2 regions of the Frigoribacterium sp. PvP121 genome follow, and region 1 is predicted to be linked to the other one. Evidence: predicted binding sites of a transcription regulator. Region 1 holds the regulator's gene; the other holds the start of a gene.
What was found. Region 1 encodes HrcA, which represses chaperone genes, less so after heat shock. Its sites were predicted from a motif close to TTNGCACTCGNNNNNNNCGAGTGCNAA; they were not measured.
Positions count from the first base shown of each region.

Region 2: a site for HrcA is predicted at 1,782-1,808, ahead of groL (chaperonin GroEL). Genes of this name have one in related genera too.

Region 1 is NZ_JAFIBR010000001.1:2,125,517-2,129,859, forward strand. It holds gene hemW (radical SAM family heme chaperone HemW) at 1-844, shown strand, start outside; gene JOE43_RS09895 (DUF4870 domain-containing protein) at 912-1,460, opposite strand; gene hrcA (heat-inducible transcriptional repressor HrcA) at 1,709-2,731, shown strand; gene dnaJ (molecular chaperone DnaJ) at 2,871-3,983, shown strand; gene JOE43_RS09910 (16S rRNA (uracil(1498)-N(3))-methyltransferase) at 3,986-4,343, shown strand, end outside.
Region 2 is NZ_JAFIBR010000001.1:88,833-93,175, forward strand. It holds gene groL (chaperonin GroEL) at 122-1,741, opposite strand; gene JOE43_RS00375 (cold-shock protein) at 1,933-2,136, opposite strand; gene JOE43_RS00380 (LytR C-terminal domain-containing protein) at 2,449-3,081, opposite strand; gene JOE43_RS00385 (DUF3263 domain-containing protein) at 3,102-3,395, opposite strand; gene JOE43_RS00390 (DUF2332 domain-containing protein) at 3,473-4,343, opposite strand, start outside.

The DNA.
Region 1 (4,343 bases):
GGAGGCCAACCCGGACAGCGTCGACGCGGAGTACCTGCGCGCCCTCGCCGCCGCCGGCTTCACCCGGGTCAGCTTCGGCATGCAGTCGGCCGTGCCGAGCGTGCTGGCGACGCTCGAGCGCACCCACGACCCCGAGCGCATTCCGCTCGTCGTGGCCTGGGCCCGGGAGGCCGGCCTCGACGTCAGCCTCGACCTCATCTACGGCACGCCGGGCGAGACCCTCGACGACTGGACGAGGTCGCTCGACGTCGCCCTCGCGCAGGAGCCCGACCACCTCTCGGCCTACGCCCTGATCGTCGAGGACGGCACGAAGCTCGCCCGGCAGATCCGCCGCGGCGAGGTCGCCCAGCCCGACGACGACACGGCCGCCGACATGTACGAGCTCGCCGACGCTCGCCTCGCCGAGGCCGGCTACGACTGGTACGAGGTGAGCAACTGGTCGAGGGGCGTCGAGCACCGGTCGCGCCACAACCTGTCGTACTGGACGGGCCAGGACTGGTGGGGCGTCGGGCCCGGCGCGCACAGCCACGTCGGCGGGGTCCGCTGGTGGAACGTCAAGCACCCCGCCGCCTACGCGCAGCGCATGACCGCGGGGGAGTCGCCCGGCGCCGGGCGGGAGACCCTCGACGACGAGACGCGCCGGGTCGAACGCGTGCTGCTCGCCGTGCGCACGCGGGACGGCCTGCCGACGAGCGACCTCGACGCGACGGGCCGGGCGGCGATCGCCGGGCTCATCGCTGACGGCTGGATCGACGGCCGCGCCGCCCTCGCCGGCCGCGTCGAGCTGACGCGCACCGGGCGCCTGATGGCCGACGCCGTCGTCAGCCGGCTGCTCCCGGCGTGACGCGAGGCGCGCCTCCCCGGGGGGAGACGCGCCTCGGCGGGTGCGGCGACGTGGTCGCGTCGGCGGACTACGCCTTGATGAACTCGAACGTCAGCGGGTACTTGTAGTACTCGCCCTTGTTCGCGGCGAGGGCCGCGAGGATGCTGAAGACGATCACGACGATGCCGACGGCAGCCGAGATGAGGTAGCCGACGAGCACGATCCAGAGCAGGGCGCCGACGACGCTCGCGATCGTCATCGTGATCTGGAAGTTGAGGGCCTGACGCGTGTGCTCGCGGATGAACGGGCCGCGGTCCTTCAGCACGAGGTAGCCGACGAGCGCCGGGATGAACCCGAAGAGGATCCCGCCGACGTGGATCAGCGTCGACCAGAGCTTCTCGTCCTCCGGGCGGAGGGGCTGGCCGGCCTGCTGGTAGCCGGCGCCGCCGCCCGGGGCCTGCTGGCCCCACGGCTGCTGCTGGCCGTAGGGCTGCGGGCCGCCCTGCGGCGCCTGCTGGCCGGGCGCCTGCTGGCCGTACGGCGGCGGGCCGGGCTGGCCGGTCGGGCCGGCCGGGCCGCCCTGGCCGGGCTGCTTGGCGTAGGGGTCGTGCGGCTCTGCGGGCGGGGTGTCGGTCATCTGCTCACCTGGTTCGTCGTGGTCGGAGGTGACGGCCTCCCGCCCCGGTGGGGCCGGTGCCCGAGGGCGTCGACCGGACCGCGCGGTCCGGTGTCCGTCACGCCGAGCATAGGACAGGGAGGCGCGGCGCGAGTAGGTGCCGCCAGGCCGGTGGCGTAGCATTGGCAGTCTGGTACGGCGAGTGCCAGCCGGTCCGTGTCGACGCCCCCGGGGCGCAGCGGGCCCGTGGTGCGATGAGGAGGTGTGCGGTGGTCTCGGAACGAGGGCTCGAGGTGCTGCGCGTCATCGTGCACGACTACGTCGCCTCCCGCGAGCCCGTGGGCTCGAAGTCCATCGTCGAGCGGCACCAGTTCGGCGTCTCCGCCGCGACCATCCGCAACGACATGGCCCTCCTCGAGGAGGAGGAGCTCATCGCGGCCCCGCACACCTCGAGCGGCCGCGTCCCGACCGACAAGGGGTACCGCCTCTTCGTCGACCAGCTCGCCGACCTCCGCCCGCTCAGCGCCGCGCAGCGCCAGGCGATCGAGACCTTCCTCGGCGACTCCACCGACCTCGACGAGGTCCTCGGCCGCACCGTCCGCCTGCTCAGCCAGCTGACGAACCAAGTCGCGCTCGTCCAGTACCCCTCCTTCTCGCGGGCCCGCGTCCGCCACGTCGAGCTCGTCAGCCTCGCCGAGCGCCGGGTCATGACGGTGCTCATCACCGACACGGGCCAGGTCGAGCAGCGGGTCGTCGAGCTCCCCGCGCCGGTCGACGAGTCCTTCCTCGGCGAGCTCCGCTCCTCGCTCAACGCGCTCGTCGGCGGGGCTGCCCTGAGCGCCGCCGCGACGGCGCTGGCCGACCTGCCGGCGCAGCACCAGCCCGAGCGCGCGGCCACCGTCGGGCTCCTCGTGGCGAGCCTCGTCGAGCAGCTCGCCACCGGCCGCCAGGACCGCCTGGTCATGGCGGGCGCGGCGAACCTCGTCCGCATCGGCGACGACTTCAGCGGCAACCTCTACCCCGTCCTCGAGGCCATCGAGGAGCAGGTGGCGCTGCTCCGACTCTTCGGCGAGATGCAGCTCGACGCCGTCGACGTCGCCGCCAGCATCGGCCGCGAGAACGAGTCGTTCGGGCTCTCGCAGGCGTCCGTCCTCGCGAGCGGCTACTCGTCGTCCGGCAGCGAGATCGCCCGCCTGGGCGTGCTCGGCCCGATGCGCATGGACTACTCCACCAACATGGCGGCGGTCCGGGCGGTCGCCCGCTACCTCTCGTCCCTGCTCTCCGAGCGCTGACGAGGGCCGGCGCCGGCCTGCGGCCCCCGACCACCGACTCCACCCCCAGACACGACACACGACCAGCAGACATCCCACCCAGACATCCGCCCCGCGGCCCCGCGGAGCGCAGACGCACACCAGAGGCAGACGAGAACCAGTGGCAGATCATTACGACGTGCTCGGAGTCGACCGCTCGGCGACCCCGGAGGAGATCAAGAAGGCGTACCGCCGGCTCGCCCGCGAGCTGCACCCGGACGTCAACCCCAGCCCGGAGGCGTCCGAGCGGTTCAAGGACGTCACTCACGCGTACGACGTCCTCAGCGACCCCCAGCAGCGGGAGCGCTACGACCTCGGCCCGCAGGCCGGCTTCGGCGGGGGCGGCGGGGCCGCGGGCTTCGGCGACATCTTCGACGCCTTCTTCGGCGGCGGGGGAGGCGGCGGTCAGCGCCAGGGGCCGAGGTCGCGTCGCGAGCGCGGCCAGGACGCCCTGCTCCGCCTCGAGGTCGACCTGGAAGAGATCGTCTTCGGCACGCAGCGCGACATCGAGGTCGACACCGCAGTTCTCTGCGAGACCTGCTCGGGCTCCTGCTGCGCGCCCGGCACCTCGCCCCAGACCTGCGACATCTGCCACGGCTCGGGCCAGATCCAGCGCCAGGTGCGCTCGCTGCTCGGCAACGTCATGACGTCCAGCCCCTGCGGCACCTGCCGCGGCTACGGCACGGTCATCCCCAACCCGTGCCCGACCTGCCAGGGCCAGGGCCGCGTCCGCGCGCGGCGCACCATCCCCATCGACATCCCCGCGGGCGTCGACACCGGCCTCCGCCTGCAGCTGCCCGGTCAGGGCGAGGTCGGGCAGGCCGGCGGCCCGAACGGCGACCTGTACCTCGAGGTCAAGGTCCGCCACCACGAGACGTACAGCCGCAACGGCGACGACCTCCTGGCGACGCTCGAGGTGCAGATGTCCGACGCGATCCTCGGCACCGAGACGACACTCGACGGCCTCGACGGCGCGGTGGAGATCGAGCTCAAGCCGGGCACGCAGAGCGGCGACGTGCTGACCGTCCGCGACCGCGGGGTCACGAAGCTCCGCGGCACGGGCCGCGGCGACCTCAAGATCGGCGTCCAGGTGGTGACGCCGACGAAGCTCAGCCACAAGGAGCGCGAGCTGATCGAGAAGTTCGCCGCCGGCCGTCGCGAGCAGGCGCCGGAGCTCTCGCAGTTCCAGCAGGGCCTCTTCGGCAAGCTGCGCGACCGGTTCCTGAACTTCTGATCGTGGCGCACTTCTACCTGGTCGACGACCTGACGGAGGCGGCGGCCGGGTCGACCGTCACGGTCACCGGCGCCGAGGCGCGGCACGCCGTCACGGTCAGCCGGGTGCGGGTCGGCGAGCAGCTCACGCTCGGCGACGGCCGCGGCACGGTGGTGCGGGGCGAGGTGACGGAGGCGACCGGCGACCGGCTGTCGCTGGTGGCGGCCACCGTCACCGCGCATCCTCGGCCGGGGGTGCGGATCGCGCTGGCCCAGGCCCTCGCGAAGGGCGACCGCGACGAGCTGGCCGTCCAGGCCGCGACGGAGCTCGGCGTCGACGAGGTCGTCCCCTGGTCGGCGTCGCGGTCGGTGTCGCGCTGGG
Region 2 (4,343 bases), 2.0 Mb from region 1:
CCGGGGATCCCCGTGATCTGGTCGACGGCGGACGGATCGCTCGCGTTCTTCAGCGACCCCGGGGACGCCGAAGGGCGGCTCCCCCGGAGGGGAACCGCCCTTGAGCGTGGAACCGTACGGACTAGAAGTCCATGCCACCCGTGGGGTCGCCGGCCGGGGCCGGGTTCTTCTCGGGCTTCTCGGCGACGACGGCCTCGGTGGTCAGGAACAGACCAGCGATGGAGGCGGCGTTCTGCAGGGCAGAGCGGGTCACCTTGGCCGGGTCGATGATGCCGGCGGCGATCATGTCGACGTACTCGCCGGTCGCGGCGTTGAGGCCGTGACCGATCGGGAGGCCGCGGACCTTGTCGGCGACGACGCCGGGCTCCATGCCCGCGTTGAAGGCGATCTGCTTCAGAGGAGCGTCGATCGCGACGCGGACGATGTTCGCCCCGGTCGCCTCGTCGCCCTCGAGCTGCAGCTCGGCGAGAGCGGTCTTGCCGGCCTGGATGAGCGCGACGCCACCACCGGCGACGATGCCCTCCTCGACGGCGGCCTTCGCGTTGCGGACGGCGTCCTCGATGCGGTGCTTGCGCTCCTTGAGCTCCACCTCGGTCGCGGCACCCGCCTTGATGACGGCGACGCCGCCGGCGAGCTTGGCGAGGCGCTCCTGGAGCTTCTCGCGGTCGTAGTCGCTGTCGGTCGCCTCGATCTCGCTGCGGATCTGACGCACGCGGCCGGCGATCTGCTCGGCGTCGCCGGCACCCTCGACGATCGTGGTCTCGTCCTTCGTGATGACGACCTTGCGGGCACGGCCGAGCAGGTCGAGCGTGGCGTTCTCGAGCTTGAGGCCGACCTCTTCCGCGATGACCTGGCCACCGGTGAGGATGGCGATGTCCTGCAGCTGCGCCTTGCGGCGGTCGCCGAAGCCGGGGGCCTTGACGGCGACCGACTTGAAGATGCCGCGGATCTTGTTCACGACGAGCGTGGCCAGGGCCTCGCCGTCGACGTCCTCCGCGATGATGAGGAGCTGCTTGCCCGACTGGATGACCTTGTCGACGATCGGCAGGAGGTCCTTGATGTTCGAGATCTTCGAGTTGACGATGAGCACGTAGGCGTCCTCGAAGACGGCCTCCTGGCGCTCGGGGTCGGTGACGAAGTACTGCGACAGGTAGCCCTTGTCGAAGCGCATGCCCTCGGTCAGCTCGAGCTCGGTGCCGAAGGTGTTCGACTCCTCGACGGTGACGACGCCCTCCTTGCCGACCTTGTCGATCGCCTCGGCGATGAGCGCACCGATGGTGGGGTCGGCGGCGGAGATCGAGGCGGTCGCCGCGATCTGCTCCTTGGTCTCGATGTCCTTCGCGTCGGCGAGCAGCTGAGCGGAGACCGCGGCGGCGGCCTTCTCGATGCCGCGCTTGAGCGAGATGGGGTCGGCGCCGGCGGCGACGTTGCGGAGGCCCTCACGGACGAGCGCCTGGGCGAGGACGGTGGCGGTGGTGGTGCCGTCGCCGGCGACGTCGTCGGTCTTCTTGGCGACCTCCTTGACGAGCTCGGCACCGATCTTCTCGAACGGGTCGTCGAGCTCGATCTCCTTGGCGATGGAGACGCCGTCGTTCGTGATGGTGGGGGCGCCCCACTTCTTCTCGAGGACGACGTTGCGGCCGCGGGGGCCGAGCGTGACCTTCACCGCGTCGGCCAGGATGTTCAGGCCACGCTCGAGGCCACGACGGGCCTCTTCGTCAAAAGCAATGATCTTAGCCATGTGTTACTCGTCCCTCCCGGACGTCATGAAGCAGAGGTACTTGGCACTCACCTGCGGCGAGTGCCAGAGCGATTCTGGCACTCCCACCTTGTGAGTGCAAGCCGTCCGGGCAGGCCCACGGCGAGCCCCCGGGCGCGACGACGCCGCCCGCCCCACGAGGGGCGGACGGCGTCGCGACGGAGGGGCCGGGCTCAGGCGAGCCGCACCGACTCCGCCTGCGGACCCTTGCTCCCGGTGCCCACCTCGAAGACGACCGCCTGGCCCTCCTCGAGCACCTTGTAGCCGCTCATGTCGATGGCCGAGTAGTGCACGAAGACGTCCTGCCCGCCTCCCTCGACCGTGATGAAGCCGAAGCCCTTCTCCGCGTTGAACCACTTGACGGTCCCGTGTGCCATGGTGCTGCTCCCCTTGCTGTGTTCGTACGGCGGCCGGTCGGTGCCGGGGCCGGGTCGACGCAGTGGCCTGCGCACCCGAACGGTGCAGCCTCGCTCGTTCGGGGCGGGGCGGCCGGGCCGTAGGGGGCGACCAAGACCAGATGCTAGTGCGGCCCCCGGCGCCGACGACAGCCCCGAAGGCCGCAGAACGAACCCGCGGGCGCCCGTCGGCCCGATCCTTTACACGCCCGAAACAGAAAGGGCACGAGGAGGCCCCCGAGGAGGCGCGGAGCGGGGCCCGGCCCCGGTCGCGTCGCCCCCCGCGCTCGCCCGCTACGACGAGAAGTCGGTGCCGAGCACGACGGTGATCGTCGCCCCCGGGAAGGCCGTGCTCTGCTGCGTCGCGTCGACGCCGAGCGACTCGGCGACGCCGAGCGCGGCCGCGCGGTCGGCCGCGGTCGCGTAGTAGACGGTGGAGGTGGCGGAGCGCTCGGGCGCGTTGCCCTGGCTGCCGACCGTCCAGCCGGCGGTGTCGAGCGTCGTCGCGGCCCGGCCCGCGAGGCCGCTGGTCGTGGTGGCGTTGAGCACGGCGATCGTCGTCGAGGCCGGCACGTCGGAGGGGTCGGCCGCGGTGGCCGTCGGGGTCGGCGTCACGGCGGGCGTCTCGCCGGCGGCCTCGGTGGCCCCGTCGGTCGCGCCCTGAGCGTCGTCGGTGGCCGCGTCGGCGGGCTCGGTCGCGCCGTCGCCGGCCTCGGCCGAGCTGGTCGCGCTGGGGGCGACGAACTGGAAGCTGTCGTTCAGGACGCCCAGGGCGACGACGCCGGCGCCGACGAGCAGCCCGGTGGCGAGGGCCGCCCAGGCGACGACCACCCAGCCGCGCCCCCGGCGGGGCTCGGAGCGGTGCGCCCCGACCCTCTCCAGGTCGCGGGGCACCTCGTCGAAACGGTCGCGGGGGTACTTCGGCATGGTCTCCGTGGTCTTCCGGGTCAGCGGGGCGTGGGCCCGAACGAGCGGTCGGCGCGGGCCCGGGCGCGCTGGTCGCGCAGTCGCTGCAGGCGACCGACCACCAGGGGCGCGTAGGCCAGTGCAGCAGGTCGGTCGATGAGGGAGTTGAGCAACTGCTGGTAGCGCGCGACGCCGAGCCCGAGCTCTCGTCGGATCAGCGCCTCCTTCTGCCCCGGCGTGGCCGGCGGCGACTGCTCCAGGTCGAGGATCGCGCGGTCGAGGGTCGACAGCGCGCCCGGTCGCACGCCGGTGCTCCTGCTGCCCTCGTCGGTCACGTCCTGCCCTCTCGATCCTCGTCACCATAACGTCGGCGCGGGCCGTGGCCGGGGAGGCGGGGCGCGGTTCGGCCCGTTCAGCCGACGGTCGCGAGGCGGGTGCCGTGGGCGTCGCCGACGGCGAGCGGCCGCCCGTCGAGGGCGAGGACCGCGAACGCCGACGTGCGCTCGACGACGCCTGGGTCGACGGGCCCGACGTCGTCGAGCAGGCCGATCCGCTCGTACGAGACCCAGGTGGCGCCGAGCCCCCTGACCGTGTCGACGAACTGCTGTCGTCGCCTGCCGGGCAGGTAGACGAGCGTGCCGGTCGAGACGACCACGAGGCGTGCGTCGGCGGGCGCCGTCGCCGCGAGGGCCTCGAGGTCGTCGACGGCGTCGCCGCGGGCGACCCGGGGAGGCGCGGTGCGGGCGAGCGCGACCGCTCGCTCGAGCAGGTCGGCCCGCTCCGTCGCCCCCGGCGGCAGCAGCGCACGCAGCCAGGCGACGGCCTCGTCGTCGCGGACGTCGACGGGGTCGAGGTCGAGCCCGGCACGCCAGACCACCTCCGGCAGCTCGACCGCGCCGAGACCGGTGCCCGCTCCGCCGGGTGCGGCGTCACCGCGGCCGTCCGTCACGTCCAGGGTCAGCTCGACCGGGCTGTGCGGGTCGCCCCAGCGGACGTCGCCCGCGCGGTACGAGACGAGGTCGGGCAGCAGGCAGAGACCGGCCGAGGCCCCCACCTCGAGAAGGGCGACCGGCTCGTCGAGGCGGGCCAGGGCGAGCGAGACCGGGCCGCTCCGGCGCACGTCGTTCGTCTGCACCGAGCGTCGGCCGAGCTCCGCGACCAGGGCGTCGGCGTGGTCGAGCAGCCAGCTCCGGAGGCGCGGCCAGGGCCCCGGGGGCGCGCCCAGCCACCGGCACGTCGCGAGCACCAGGACGGGCTGGCGCCGCGACTCCGGCGCCCTCTCG